DNA from 4 places in the Pseudoxanthobacter sp. M-2 genome. Region 4 is predicted to be linked to each of the others. Evidence: predicted binding sites of a transcription regulator. Region 4 holds the regulator's gene; each other region holds the start of a gene.
The links. Region 4 encodes LexA, which represses DNA repair genes until DNA is damaged. Its sites were predicted from a motif close to TGTTCNNNNTGTGTTCNG; they were not measured.

Region 1 (3,419 bases), on a different contig from region 4:
AGGTCGGTCTCGGACTCGGCGTCGCCCTCGGCCTCCGCGCCGGCTTCCGCCGTGCGGGCGCCGCGGCGCGGGCTCTTGGCGAGCTGGCCCTCGATGCGGCGGACCGCCTCGGTCTCGGAGATCTGCTCGACGACGGCGATCTCGCGCGCCATGCGGTCGAGCGCCGCCTCGTAGAGCTGACGCTCGGAATAGGACTGCTCGGGCTGGCTGTCGGCACGGAACAGGTCGCGCACCACCTCGGCGATGGCGATGAGGTCGCCGGAGTTGATCTTCGCCTCGTATTCCTGGGCGCGGCGGGACCACATCGTGCGCTTGACGCGGGCGCGACCGCGCACGGTGTCGAGCGCCTTCGCCACGGTGGTCTCGTCGGCGAGCTTTCGCATGCCGACCGAGGCGACCTTGGCCACGGGCACGCGCAGCGTCATCTTGTCCTTCTGGAACGTGACGACGATCAGCTCGAGCTTGTGTCCGGCGACCTCGCGCTCCTCGATCGCGACGATCTGACCGACGCCGTGCGACGGATAGACGACGTACTCGTTCGTCCGGAAGCCCTGACGGTGGCCGGTCTTCTTCGCGGTGGTGGTAGCCATTCGCGCGCTCACTCCTGACTTCGATCGGTCCGCTCCGGGTGCACCCGCACGCCCTCGGCAAGCCGCTGTCGATGAGACGCCGCGGCCCTCGCCGGACGCTTCACGTCCGCGGCCGCCGGCCGTCCCGAATTGTCGACGATCTCGCAGGTGGTGTCCGGCACCGCACGAGCCATTCCCGGCCGCAGGACCGGGAGCGATCGCATTTACGATCGGGGGGAGCTCGTGGGGAGATCCAGATGCCGAACAGCGTCGACGTCCTGGACAATATATCCCAAGCCGCCGAAAAAACAAAGGCTTCCGCGACGATTCGGCGCGCCGCGGGGTCAGGTCGGGGGCGGCGGCATCATTCGCATGCAGCCGCGCATGGTCTTCGAGCGTGTCGTCGCCCGAGGCGTGCGCCTCAGTCGCCCTGGCCGGGCTCGGGCGACAGGAGGCCGAGCTTGTCCGGCTTGCCGTCCCAGTCGGCGGCGTCCGGCGGCGAGTCCCGCTTCACCGTGATGTTCGGCCACTTGACGGCATAGTCGGCATTGATGCCGAGCCATTTCTCGAGGCCCGCCTCGGTGTCCGGCTTGATCGCCTCGGCCGGGCACTCCGGCTCGCAGACACCGCAGTCGATGCATTCGTCTGGGTGGATGACGAGCATGTTCTCGCCCTCGTAGAAGCAATCCACGGGGCACACCTCGACGCAGTCCATGTACTTGCACTTGATGCAGTTCTCGGTGACGACATAAGTCATCCGCGGGATCCTCTCGACGGGAGCGTGCGCTCCCTCGCGCCATGCCGTTCTCCGGCCCGCACCTAGCGCGGAAGCGCTCCAAGGTGCAAGCGAGCCGCTGTCGCGGCAGGGCCGCTGCGGGAAACGGCTTTCTCCGGAACGCCCCCACCACGGCAAGGGCGGCCGATGTTCGCAGAATGTTCTTGCGCGGCCCCGCGACCTCGCCTAGCATCGCAACCATCGGATGCGGGCGGCAGGAGGGACGTCCATGGTCAGCCGCGTCACCACGGTGGCGTTCCACGGCATCGAGGCGGTGCCCGTGGACGTGCAGGTGCAGATCGGTCCCGGAACCGTCGTCTTCAACATCGTCGGCCTCGCCGACAAGGCCGTGGCCGAGAGCCGCGAGCGGGTGCGGGCGGCACTCGTCGCCTCCGGCCTGTCGCTGCCGGCCCGCCGCATCACCGTCAACCTCGCCCCGGCCGACCTTCCCAAGGAGGGCAGCCACTACGACCTGCCGATCGCGCTCGCCGTGATGGCGGCGATGGGCGCCGTTCCGGCGGCCGAGCTCGCCGAATGGGTGGTGGTGGGCGAGTTGGGGCTCGACGGCACCATCGCCCCCGTCGCCGGCGCCCTGCCGGCGGCGATCGGCGCCGGTGCCCTCGGCCGTGGCCTGATCTGCCCGGCCGCCAACGGCCCGGAGGCGGCGTGGGCCGGCCGCGACCTGCCGGTGATCGCCCCGGTCAGCCTGATCGGCCTCGTCAATCATTTCCGCGTCACGCAGGTGCTGTCGCGGCCGGAGCCGCGCGTGCGCGCCGCCGAAGGCCGCCTGCCCGATCTCGGCGACGTCCGCGGCCAGGAGAGCGCCAAGCGGGCGCTCGAGATCGCCGCCGCCGGCGGTCACCATCTGCTCTTCGTCGGTCCGCCCGGCTCGGGGAAATCGATGCTGGCGAGCCGGCTGCCGTCGCTCCTGCCGCCGCTCGAGCCGCAGGCGCTGCTCGAGGTCTCGATGATCCACTCGATCGCCGGCGCGCTCGCCGACGGCCGACTGTCCGACCGCCGGCCGTTCCGGGCGCCGCACCACTCGGCCTCGATGGCGGCCCTGATCGGCGGCGGCCTGCGCGCCCGGCCGGGCGAGGTCTCGCTCGCCCATCAGGGGGTGCTGTTCCTCGACGAGCTGCCGGAATTCCACCCACAGGCGCTCGACGCGCTGCGCCAGCCGCTCGAGAGCGGCGAGGCGGTGATCGCCCGCGCCAACCACCGCGTCGCCTACCCCGCCCGCTTCCAGCTCGTCGCCGCCATGAACCCGTGCCGCTGCGGAATGGCGGGGGAGCCCGGCCACTCCTGCCGGCGCGGCCCGCGCTGCGCAGCGGACTACCAGGCGCGCGTCTCCGGCCCGATGCTCGACCGCATCGACCTGCGCGTCGAGGTGCCGGCGGTACCGGCGAGCGACCTCGCGCTGCCGCCGCCGGCGGAGGGATCGGCCGCGGTCGCCGCCCGCGTCGCTGCCGCACGCCGACGCCAGGCGGAACGCTTCGAAGGGCTCGGCGTACCCGGCCTGCTCAACGCCGCCTGCGGCCCGCGCATGGTCGAGGAGATGGCGGTTCCGGACGCGAGCGGCCGGTCGCTCCTGGCGGACGCGGCGGCCGCCATGCGGCTCAGCGCGCGCGGCTATCACCGCGTGCTGAAGGTGGCGCGGACCATCGCCGACCTCGACGGGGCGGAGCGGATCAGCCGCTCTCACCTCGCCGAGGCCCTCGCCTTCCGCGCGAGCGCCCCGAGCCTCGCCGCCGCGGCCGCCTGATTCGGACAGTACTTCGTCGCGACCGACCGGCTGGATGCGCAGCATCACAGACTATCCGGCTGACGACCGTCGGTGAGCCGGCAAAATTCCGAGGCGATCAGCGTTCGAGGCGCGTCCGGCGCAGCGCCGCCGGGCAGACGCGGCTCGCCGGCGGGCGGGCTGATGAGGGCGGATGCTTCGCCGGGGCGGCGGCCCGGATTGTCACAGAACGGTTCGGAAAGTATGGTTTGAACGATATCCGGCGCTTCCGGCGGGTTCCGCTGGCGGCGAGCACCTGGGTCGCGGGGCGATGACGCCGATGCGGCCCGACCCC
Region 2 (3,419 bases), 550 kb from region 4:
TAGAGCGCCACCAGCGCGATGATGTCCTCGAAGCGGTCGGGGCGCATGCCAGCGAGCGCCTTGCGCATGCCCTGGCTTTCCAGCTGGAACACGCCGACCGTCTCGCCGCGCGCGAGCAGAGCGAAGGTGGCGGGATCGTCGATCGGCAGCGCCCCGATGTCGACGGCGACGCCACGCCGGGCGAGCAGCTTCACCGCGACGTCGATCACCGTCAGGGTCTTCAGGCCGAGGAAGTCGAACTTCACGAGCCCGGCCTGCTCGACCCACTTCATGTTGTACTGCGTCACCGGCATGTCGGAGCGCGGGTCGCGGTAGAGCGGCACGAGGTTCTCGAGCGCCCGGTCGCCGATGACGATGCCGGCGGCGTGGGTCGAGGCGTGGCGGAACAGGCCCTCGAGCTTCAGGGAGATCGACAGCAGGCGATCGACGATCGGCTCGGAGGCGCGCGCCTCCTGCAGCTTCGGCTCGCCGTCGATCGCCTGGGCGAGCGTCACCGGGTTCGCCGGGTTCTGCGGCACGAGCTTGCAGAGCCGGTCGACCTGGCCATACGGCATCTGCAGCACGCGGCCGACGTCGCGCAGCGCGGCGCGCGCCTGCAGCGTCCCGAAGGTGATGATCTGGGCGACGCGGTCGCGCCCATACTTCTCCTGCACGTAGCGGATCACCTCGTCACGGCGGTCCTGGCAGAAGTCGACGTCGAAGTCCGGCATCGAGACGCGCTCGGGATTGAGGAAGCGCTCGAACAGCAGGCCGAAGCGGATCGGATCGAGGTCGGTGATCAGCAGCGAATAGGCAACGAGGGAGCCGGCGCCGGATCCGCGGCCGGGGCCGACGGGGATGCCCTGCGTCTTGGCCCAGCGGATGAAGTCGGAAACGATCAGGAAGTAACCGGGATAGCGCATGCGCTCGATAACGCCGAGCTCGAAGTCCAGCCGGTCGCGGTAGGCCGCCTCGTCGAAGCCGGGCGCGAGGCCGTGGCGGCGGATGCGGTCGGCGAGGCCGTCCTCGGCGGTCTGGCGCAGGAGCCGCGCCTCCGCCGCCTCGGCGTCGTCGGCCGTCGCCGCGTCGGCGGCGGCGAAGCGCGGCAGGATCGGCTTGCGCTTCGGCGCCCGCGCCGCGCAGCGCCGGGCGATCTCCACCGTGTTGTCGACCGCCTCCGGCAAGTCCTCGAAAAGGGCCCGCATCGCCGCCCGGCTCTTGAAATGGTGCTGCGGGGTCAGCCGGCGGCGATCGTCCTCGATGAGGGTGCGCCCGTCGGCGATGGCAAGCAGCGCATCGTGCGCCTCGTGGTCCTCGGGCCTGGCGAAGAAGACGCCGTTGGTGGCGACGAGTGGCAGGCCGAGCCGGTAGGCGAGGTCGATGAGCCCGTCCTCGGTCGCCGCCTCCTCGGCGAGGCCGTGCCGCTGCAGCTCGACATAGAGCCGGTCCGGCAGGGCGGCGGCGAGACGCTCCAGGCGGGCCTGGGCGGCGGCCTCGCCACCCGCCGCGAACGCCGCACCGATCGGGCCGCGCGCTCCGCCGGTGAGCACGATCAGCCCGTCGGCATCGTCGAGCAGGGTCCCGATGGCGAGGTGCGGACGCTCGCCCGCCTCGCCGCCGAGATAGGCGCGGCTGACGAGGCGCGCGAGGGCGTCGTAACCGGGCGGGGTCGCCGCCAGCAGCACGAGCGGCGCGAGCGGCCCGGCGCCGTCGCGGCCACCGGGCGTGCGGCGGCCACCGGCGTCGTCGAGGAAGTCGACGAGCAGTTCGCAACCGATGATCGGCTGGATGCCCGATTCGATCGCCTTCTCGGAGAACTCCAGTGCCCCGAAGAGATTGCCGGTGTCGGTGACGGCGAGCGCCGGCTGCTTGTCGGCCTTCGCGAGTCCGACCAGGCCCTTGATGTGGATGGCGCCCTCGAGCAGCGAATAGGACGAGTGGACGCGCAGGTGCACGAAACCGGGATCTGCCGCCATGTCCGCACTCTCCAGCCCGCTAGCGGGAAGCCGTCCCGCCGTCGCCGGTCCGGGCGGCGCGGGAGCCGCGACTGTTGCAGCCGGGAGACGGCGCTGTCGACCGCCTCCCGACCGCCATCAACAGCTCAGGCGAGCCGGCCGAAGGCATCGAGCCAGACGACCAGGGTGGCGACAAAGAGCGTCAGGGCGATCAGGGCAGCGAGGTCATGTGCGGGACGGGTCATGCTGGCCTCCTCGTTTCTGTACCTTGTTTGTTCTTTTTAATATCCCTCTTTGTTCGAGTCAACGGCTTCCATGGAATCGTGAGCGAGGGCTCCCCGGCGGATGCGTGCGGCACGATCGGGCTGTTCGCGGCGCGCTGCCAGCAAACCGGGCTCGCACCGCCGTCTCCGGTGGGCTACATCCGTTGCAGGGTTCGGCGCGGTCGCGCGGGCGACGGTTCGGCGTGCCGCCCTCGGCGCCAGCGGCCGTGCCGGCTGGGGGGAGATCAACGTCGACGGCGTCGGGTCGGCGCGACCGGGAGAGGGAATGCGGACGGTCCTCAAGAAATATGGATGGCCGGTGATCGGCCTCGCCGCGGTCGTGCTGTCCGGCTGGTTGCTCTATTCCGAACTGCGCAGCCTCTCCTTCGACGATCTCGTCGACAGCCTCGCCGCGATCGGCTGGCACCAATGGCTGCTGGCGGCCGCCTCGACCCTCGTCGCCTACGCGGCGCTCGCGTGGTACGACCGCATCGGGCTGCAGTTCCTCGGCAAGACGGTGCCGTGGCTCTATATCGCCGTCACCTCGTTCACCACCTATGCGCTCTCCCACAACATCGGCGCCTCGGTGCTGTCGGGCGCCGTCATCCGCTACCGCGCCTACTCGCGCCAGGGACTGACCGCCGGCGAGGTGGCGGTGCTGGTGACCTTCTGCTCGTTCACCTTCGCGCTCGGCACGGTGATGCTCGCCGGGCTCGTCCTCGTCCTCGAGCCGCACGTCGCCGACCACATCACCGAACTGCCGCACGAGCTCGTCCGTATCCTCGGCTTCGTCATCCTCGGCGCCGTCGCGCTCTACGTGCTGTTCACGCGGCTGCCGCTCAGGCCCTTCCGCATCGGCAGCCTGCTCGTGCCGCGGCCGTCGGGCGGCATCGTCGCCCGCCAGCTCGTCGCCGCCCCGATCGAACTGATCGGCGCTGCCGCGATCATCTATTTCACGCTGCCGGAGCACAGCAATCCGGGGTTCCTGATCGTGCTCGGCGCTTTTCTCGCCTCGTTCTCGGCGGCGCTGCTGTCGCATGCGCCGGGCGGGCTCGGCGTGCTGGAGCTCGTCTTCCTCACGGTGCTGCCGGACGCCAATCCCGCCGATGTGCTGGCGGCACTGATCGTCTTCCGGCTGTTCTACCTGCTCCTCCCGCTGGCGCTGTCGCTGATCGTCGTGGTGGTGTTCGAGCACTCGCAGTTCGGCCGCGAGAACGCACCC
Region 3 (3,419 bases), on a different contig from region 4:
TGCTCGAGGCCGTGCAGTCGCCCGAGCGCGACGTGCCGGACTACATCGACGCCGACCACCACAAGATGACGGCGAAGTTCGTGCGCGTGCCGACGCTCGCCGACGTGCCCTATCCGGTGCACATGGAGCCGAACCTGGTCGTCGAGTTCTACTCGCGCTGAGGCGACGGCTGCGGGGCTTCCCGGGCCGCCAGCGGCGGCTCCTCGTGGAGCGCCGGCGAAGTTTGCGAAGGCCGCCCCCTCTGGGCGGCCTTTTGCGTTTCGGGCGACGGCGTTCGGTTGCCGGATCTCGGGGCGGCGCACCCGGCGCGCCACCTTGCAGAGAACCGTTCAGCGGCCAGGGGCCGATGCGACGGCTGCCGCGCGGGGTTGCTGGCCGCGGGTCTCCGGAGGTGCCGATGTGTTGCCAGCACGGCGCCGCCTCAGGCTGTCGCGAGAGATCAGGCCGGCGCGCTGTCGCGCGCGAGGGCGGCCTCGAGGTCTTCCGGGCGGACGGTGACGAGTTGACCGGTCGTGGTCCGGTCCGAGCCACCGGCGGCCGTGATCGCCGGCAGGGCGAGCATCGTCGCCGTGCGTCGGTAAGCGAGGAAGGAGAGGCCAGGGACCTCCTCCTCGTCGACCACCAGCCGGTACGTGCCCGCCGGCTGCGGCGCCTCGAGCGGCGGCAGCCGGAAGGGCCGGGCGAACGTCACCGTGGTCTCGGTGGTGCGGCTCATCGGGCGGGGCCGCTCAGCCCTTCTTCTTGTTCCCGGTCGCCTGCGTTCCCTTCATCATGGCGAGCACGGGAGCGGGGGCGGTGGCCGCCGGCGGCTTGTCGGCCTTCGGCTTGCGGATCTCGCGGTTGCTGCGCTTCTGGCCTTTGGCCATGACGATGTCCTCCCTGGGCGGCCCCGGTGCGGGGCAGCCGGAAACGAAAAGCCCCGCGTCCTCGGAGAGGCGCGGGGCCAAAGGCGCGAGGCGCCCGGTCGAGCTCGAAGCTCCGATCGCTCCGGGGTGCTGGGGGCCGGTGACCCGGACCTCCCGACACCCGCGGGGCTTGCCGCCGGCCGCACGGACGAGCCGCGCCGCCGGCTGGCGATCAGCTCAGGAGCTTCAGATTGTCAGCCGACATCTTGCCGCTCTTGCGATCGGCGACCAGCTCGAAGCCGACCTTCTGCCCCTCGCGCAGGTCGCTCAGACCGGAGCGCTCGACCGCGCTGATGTGGACGAAGGCATCGCTGCCGCCGCCATCAGGAGCGATGAAACCGAAGCCCTTCTGGGCGTTGAACCACTTCACGGTTCCCGAAGCCATGGGAAACCCTTTCTCGAATACATTGGGGTCGCTTGCCGGCGTCGCCGCCGACCGTCGAATTCGCATTTTCAGGCACGAGTATCGAGCGCCGGCCCTCACGCTGAAGGCGGCGACCGACGAAATCCTACCGTTCATCGACGGAACGACTATGGACGACGGCGGAAAATTTACAAGCGAGAACGACTTCGCACGCTGACGAAAAATCCGGCCGCGAGGCCTCCTCGCGTCGAGAAATACGATTTCCGCTCTCCGTTTGTCGGTGGGGGCGAGGGTTCGACGATCCGGTGACGGTGCCGAATCTGGGGGCAGCCCTCGCGGCTCTCTGGGTCAGGGCGGTCGGAGCGCGCGTGGTCCGGCCTCGCTGGGACTTTCCGGATGCCCCCGGCGGCGCTCTCCAAGCCGGGACTTCGGGCGGCGGGCCTCCCGGCGAAATGTCGTCGCGCTCCGGCCAAATCGCCCCAGAACATATTGCGAACGAGAACAAACATGGTACATTGCCGGTCGAGCCGGCGCGGCGCCGGGCGGACGTTTGAACGCGGCGGTCGGCCGTGGAATAAGGAGCCCCTCCATGTCGCAAGCGAATCTGCGCCTGATCGAAGGAACGTCGATGGACAAGAGGAAGGCGCTGGACGCCGCGCTGAGCCAGATCGAGCGCTCGTTCGGCAAGGGCTCGATCATGCGCCTCGGCCAGGGCAAGGCCGTGGAGGTGGAATCGATCCCCACCGGTTCGCTCGGGCTCGACATCGCGCTCGGCATCGGCGGCCTGCCGAAGGGGCGCATCGTCGAGATCTACGGGCCGGAATCCTCCGGCAAGACGACGCTGGCGCTCCACGTCGTCGCCGAGGCCCAGAAGCTCGGCGGTGTCTGCGCCTTCGTCGACGCCGAGCACGCCCTCGACCCTCTCTATGCCCGCAAGCTCGGCGTCGACCTCGACGACCTGCTGATCTCGCAGCCCGACACCGGCGAGCAGGCCCTCGAGATCGCCGACACGCTGGTGCGCTCCGGGGCAGTCGACGTGCTGGTCATCGATTCGGTGGCGGCACTGACGCCGCGGGCCGAGCTCGAGGGCGAGATGGGCGAGCAGCTGCCCGGCCTGCAGGCGCGGCTGATGAGCCAGGCGTTGCGCAAGCTCACCGGCTCGATCTCGAAGTCGCACGCCATGGTGATCTTCATCAACCAGATCCGCATGAAGATCGGCGTGATGTTCGGCAGCCCCGAGACCACCACCGGCGGCAACGCCCTGAAGTTCTACGCCTCGGTGCGCCTCGACATCCGCCGCATCGGCGCGATCAAGGACCGCGACGAGGTCGTCGGCAACCAGACCCGCGTCAAGGTGGTGAAGAACAAGGTGGCCCCGCCGTTCCGCGAGGTCGAATTCGACATCATGTACGGCGAGGGCGTCTCCAAGGTCGGCGAGCTCGTCGATCTCGGCGTCAAGGCCGGCATCGTCGAGAAGTCCGGTGCGTGGTTCTCCTACGACAGCCAGCGCCTCGGCCAGGGGCGCGAGAACGCCAAGCAGTTCCTGCGCGACCACCCCGACGTCGCCAAGACGATCGAGGCGGCGATCCGCCAGAACGCCGGGCTGATCGCCGACCGCATCGTCGGCAAGGGCGCGCCGGAGCCCGAGGACGACGGTCCGCCGGCGGATCTCTGAGGCCGGGGCGACGCGTCCGCGCGTCGCCGCCCGCCAACCCAGGTCCGCTCTTCCGGCCGCTCCGACCGCAGTCGACGCCTGGGCATTCTCCTTGCCGTTGCCGCGGGCGTGACAGCCGGCGGCGGCGACGCTAAAACCCGCCGTCCGCCGGTCAGCCGGCGGTTCTGCATCGGCCTCGTCGCGTGCACGGGCCGATGACGGACAGGGGGCGGCCGCGGCCGCCGGACGGAGCCGGCGCGCGTCGCCGCGAGAGGGTTGCCGATGAGCGGCGTGAACGAGATCCGCAGTGCGTTCCTGGACTACTTCGCTCGCGAGGGCCACGAGGTGGTGCCGTCGAGCTCGCTGGTGCCGCGCAACGACCCGACGCTGATGTTCACCAACGCCGGGATGGTGCAGTTCAAGAACGTCTTCACGGGCCTCGAGACGCGCCCGCTGCCGCGTGCCGTCACGGCCCAGAAGTGCGTCCGCGCCGGCG
Region 4 (3,419 bases):
CTGTCAGTGCGCTGCGCGCTCTCGGTCGACCTCGTCGCGGGGCTCGAGGCGGACGAGTACGACGTGGTGCTGGCAAAGCGCGATCCCGGCGCCGGTCCGGCGCTCGCCGTCTGGGCGGAGCGGCTCGTCTGGATCGCCAGCGCCGACCACCCGCTGCCCGTCGACCCGCTGCCGCTCGTCGCCTTCCCCCACGGCTGCGTCTACCGCACGCGCGCCGTCCACGCGCTGGAGCGCTCGGGGCGCGACTGGCGGATCGCCTACGAGAGCCCGAACCTGATGGGCATCCAGGTGGCGATCGCCGGCGGCCTCGGCGTGGCGCTCTTGGAGGAGCGGGCCGTGCGTGCCGGCCACCGCGTGCTCGGCCGCGCCGACGGCATGCCCGACGTGCCCGCGACGGAACTCGCCCTGATGGTGCGCAAGGACGCCGGTTCGGCCGCCACCGACCTCGCCGCGGCGCTCGTCCGCTTCTGTGCCGAGACGGTGCCGAAGGCAGCCTGAGCGGCAGCGGCTGAGGTTCACGGTTGTCGGCGGCCGCACCCAGCCCCTAATGTGCGCGCTGCCCGGGCGCACCTTGCCAAGGTGCCCTCCCCGGCTGCGGACGTGGCGAAACCGGTAGACGCAAGGGACTTAAAATCCCTCGGGGCTTGCTCCGTGCGGGTTCGACCCCCGCCGTCCGCACCACTCACTCGGCCGGAACCGCCACCTCGTCCGAGGGCCAGCCGGTGGGCAAGCCATCGATGCTGACGGTGTTTTCGGCGCGGCGGTAGGCCTCGAGGCCCTCCTCGCCCTTCGCCTCGGCCCAGCGGGTCAATGACGGACGCTCGTCGACATAGTCGAACAGCGGCACGCCGAAGCCGCACGAGGTTTGGACGAGATCGACGGACAGCACGACGATCTGGCGCGCGCCCACCGGCTCGCGGCCGTCGAACGCGCCGGCAAGGAGGTCATCATAACCCGCCGTGCCGCGGCGCAGGACCTCGCCGGCACCGTAGAGGCGCATGATCAGCGGCGGCCCCTCGAAGGCGCACAGCATGATCGTCAGGCGGCCGTCGGCGAGCATGTGGGCCGACGTCTCGTTGCCGCTGCCGGTGCAGTCGAGATAGGCGACCCGGTTCGGTCCGAGCACACGCAGCGACGCCGCGTCCTTCGGCGACAGGTTGATGCGGCTTCCCCGCGCCGCCGAGGCGGTGAAGAAGATGCGCTGCCGCTCGATGAAGTCGCGGTGCTGCTTGCCGATTTCGGCGAACTGCTTGGCCATGGCGTGTTCTCCTGCCGCCGACGCTCGGGGCCGCGGACGGGCAGGCTAGTCCCGGCAGCGCGCCGCCCGCAACCACGGACGGTGCTTCGGCAACAGCGGCATGGGCTTGGCGCTGCGGCAACCGAATATTCACCCTTGAGGAACACAACTAGAACGGATAGCTTGTGTTCGTGATTTGTACGCGATTCGAGGTCGCGGTACCGACGAGGGGGCGCGGGAGACGACGATGCTCACACGCAAGCAGTACGAGCTGCTGATGTTCATCCACGAGCGCCTCAAGGAGAGCGGCGTGCCGCCCTCGTTCGAGGAGATGAAGGACGCGCTCGACCTGCGTTCGAAGTCGGGCATCCACCGGCTGATCACGGCTCTGGAAGAGCGTGGCTTCCTGCGCCGGCTGCCGAACCGGGCGCGGGCGCTCGAGGTGATCCGGCTGCCCGAATCGGTCGCCAGTGGACCGGCTTCGACACGGGCCCGTGGCTTCACCCCGAGCGTCATCGACGGCGACGGGCCGCGCATCCGCCCGGCCGAGCCACGCCCGGCGGCAGCGGGCGAGACGGCGGGCGGCGTCAGCATCCCGGTGATGGGCCGCATCGCCGCCGGTGTGCCGATCGAGGCCATTCAGACCCACACCCATTCGATCACCGTGCCGGTGGAACTCGCCGGCGCCGGCGAGCACTTCGCCCTCGAGGTGCGCGGCGATTCGATGGTCGAGGCCGGCATCTTCGATGGCGACACCGTGGTGATCCGGCGCACCGACGCGGCGACGACCGGCGACATCGTCGTGGCACTGGTCGACGACGAGGAGGCGACGCTGAAGCGGCTGCGCCGCAAGGGCGCCTCGATCGCGCTCGAGGCCGCCAACCCGGCCTACGAGACGCGCATCTTCGGGCCCGACCGCATCCGCATCCAGGGCCGGCTGGTGGCACTGCTGCGCCGCTACTGATCCTCGCCGCCGCCTCGCGCGGCGGCCGTCACCTCGCGGTGCCGCGGCGCCGAGGGGTTCTCTCCAACGGCATCGCCGGTCCGCGACCACGGTCGCCCGTTGGTGCCGGCCGTGACGGGGTCGCTGAGACCGCCGGGCACGGCGGCGTCGAGCATCACCGCGATGGCACCGGTCCGGGCGAGCGTCGAACGGTCGATATAGAGCTGGGGGCCAAGACAGCCGGCGGGCCGCGGCACCGGCGCCACCACGACGGTGGCGGACCGACAGTCCTCGACGAGGGCAACGCCCCTCGTCACGACGGCGACCGTGAGATCGCCGTCCCCGAGCGGCAGCACGCACCCGAGATCGTCGCAGCGGGTGGGTGGGGCGGTGGTGGCCTTGGCGTCTCGGGGGTCGGCATCGGCGGCGAGCCAGGCGCGGACGGTGTAGGCGGACCTGTCGGCGGCGACGACGGCGAGCCTGCCGTCCGGCCCCCGCGCCGCGACAGCGCGGCCATCGCCTGAAACCAGCAGATCCGGGCGGGCGCCGGTCGTCGCCAGGGCGAGACCCGCCAGCAGCGGCAGCACCGCAAGCCGCCGCCACGGCGCTAGCGAGATCGCCACCCACAGCAGCGCCGCCACCATGAGCAGGACGGCGACGAGCGGCACCCGGCCGATCATCGCGCTGTCGCCCGTCCAGGCGGTCGTCGTCTCGGCGACGGCGAACATCCAGCCGAGGCCGATTCCCATCGGCCAGAGGGCCAGTTGCTCCAGCCCGAACGGCAGCAGCACCAGCGCCAGCACGCCGAACGGCATCACCAGCACCGAGACCGCCGGCATCGCCGCGAGGTTGGCGAGCAGGCCGAGTGGCGCACCGCGGTGGAAGTGGTAGGCGGCGATCGGTGCGGTGGCGAGGCCGGCGATCAGCGACGTTGCGGCCAGGCCTGCCACCCCGAACAGAACTGCCCGCCCCAGCCACATCGCCGTGCCGCGCCGCGGCGACGTCGTCTCGCCGCGCTCCCGGCTGCCCCACCACTCGTAGGCGGCGACAAGCGCGATCACTGCGGCGAACGACATCTGGAACCCGGCCCCGAGCACGGCACTCGGCTCCAGTGCCATGACGACCAGCGCCGCCACAGCAACGGTGCGCAAGGAGATTGCCGGCCGGTCGACGAGGACCGCGATGAGGGCCACGGCCATCGTCACGTAGGCGCGCTGCGTCGCGACCTCCGCCCCGGAG

Region 1: RUR49_RS15380 (YifB family Mg chelatase-like AAA ATPase) is a predicted target of LexA. The motif match lies at 1,493-1,510, and genes of this name have one in related genera.
Region 2: dnaE (DNA polymerase III subunit alpha) is a predicted target of LexA. The motif match lies at 2,197-2,214, and genes of this name have one in related genera.
Region 3: recA (recombinase RecA) is a predicted target of LexA. The motif match lies at 1,750-1,767, and genes of this name have one in related genera.

What each region holds. Positions count from the first base shown of each region.
Region 1 covers NZ_JAWDIR010000033.1:71,199-74,617, forward strand. Annotated here, with positions in the region: gene RUR49_RS15370 (CarD family transcriptional regulator) at 1-590, opposite strand, end outside; gene fdxA (ferredoxin FdxA) at 991-1,326, opposite strand; gene RUR49_RS15380 (YifB family Mg chelatase-like AAA ATPase) at 1,574-3,106, shown strand.
Region 2 covers NZ_JAWDIR010000011.1:296,743-300,161, reverse strand. Annotated here, with positions in the region: gene dnaE (DNA polymerase III subunit alpha) at 1-1,955, opposite strand, end outside; gene RUR49_RS06425 (YbhN family protein) at 2,484-3,419, shown strand, end outside.
Region 3 covers NZ_JAWDIR010000022.1:204,396-207,814, reverse strand. Annotated here, with positions in the region: gene rpsD (30S ribosomal protein S4) at 1-161, shown strand, start outside; gene RUR49_RS12695 (hypothetical protein) at 440-715, opposite strand; gene RUR49_RS12690 (hypothetical protein) at 729-866, opposite strand; gene RUR49_RS12685 (cold-shock protein) at 1,078-1,290, opposite strand; gene recA (recombinase RecA) at 1,859-2,944, shown strand; gene alaS (alanine--tRNA ligase) at 3,206-3,419, shown strand, end outside.
Region 4 covers NZ_JAWDIR010000011.1:847,072-850,490, reverse strand. Annotated here, with positions in the region: gene RUR49_RS08955 (LysR substrate-binding domain-containing protein) at 1-498, shown strand, start outside; tRNA gene RUR49_RS08950 (tRNA-Leu) at 595-681, shown strand; gene RUR49_RS08945 (pyridoxamine 5'-phosphate oxidase family protein) at 683-1,258, opposite strand; gene lexA (transcriptional repressor LexA) at 1,485-2,201, shown strand; gene RUR49_RS08935 (ComEC/Rec2 family competence protein) at 2,195-3,419, opposite strand, start outside.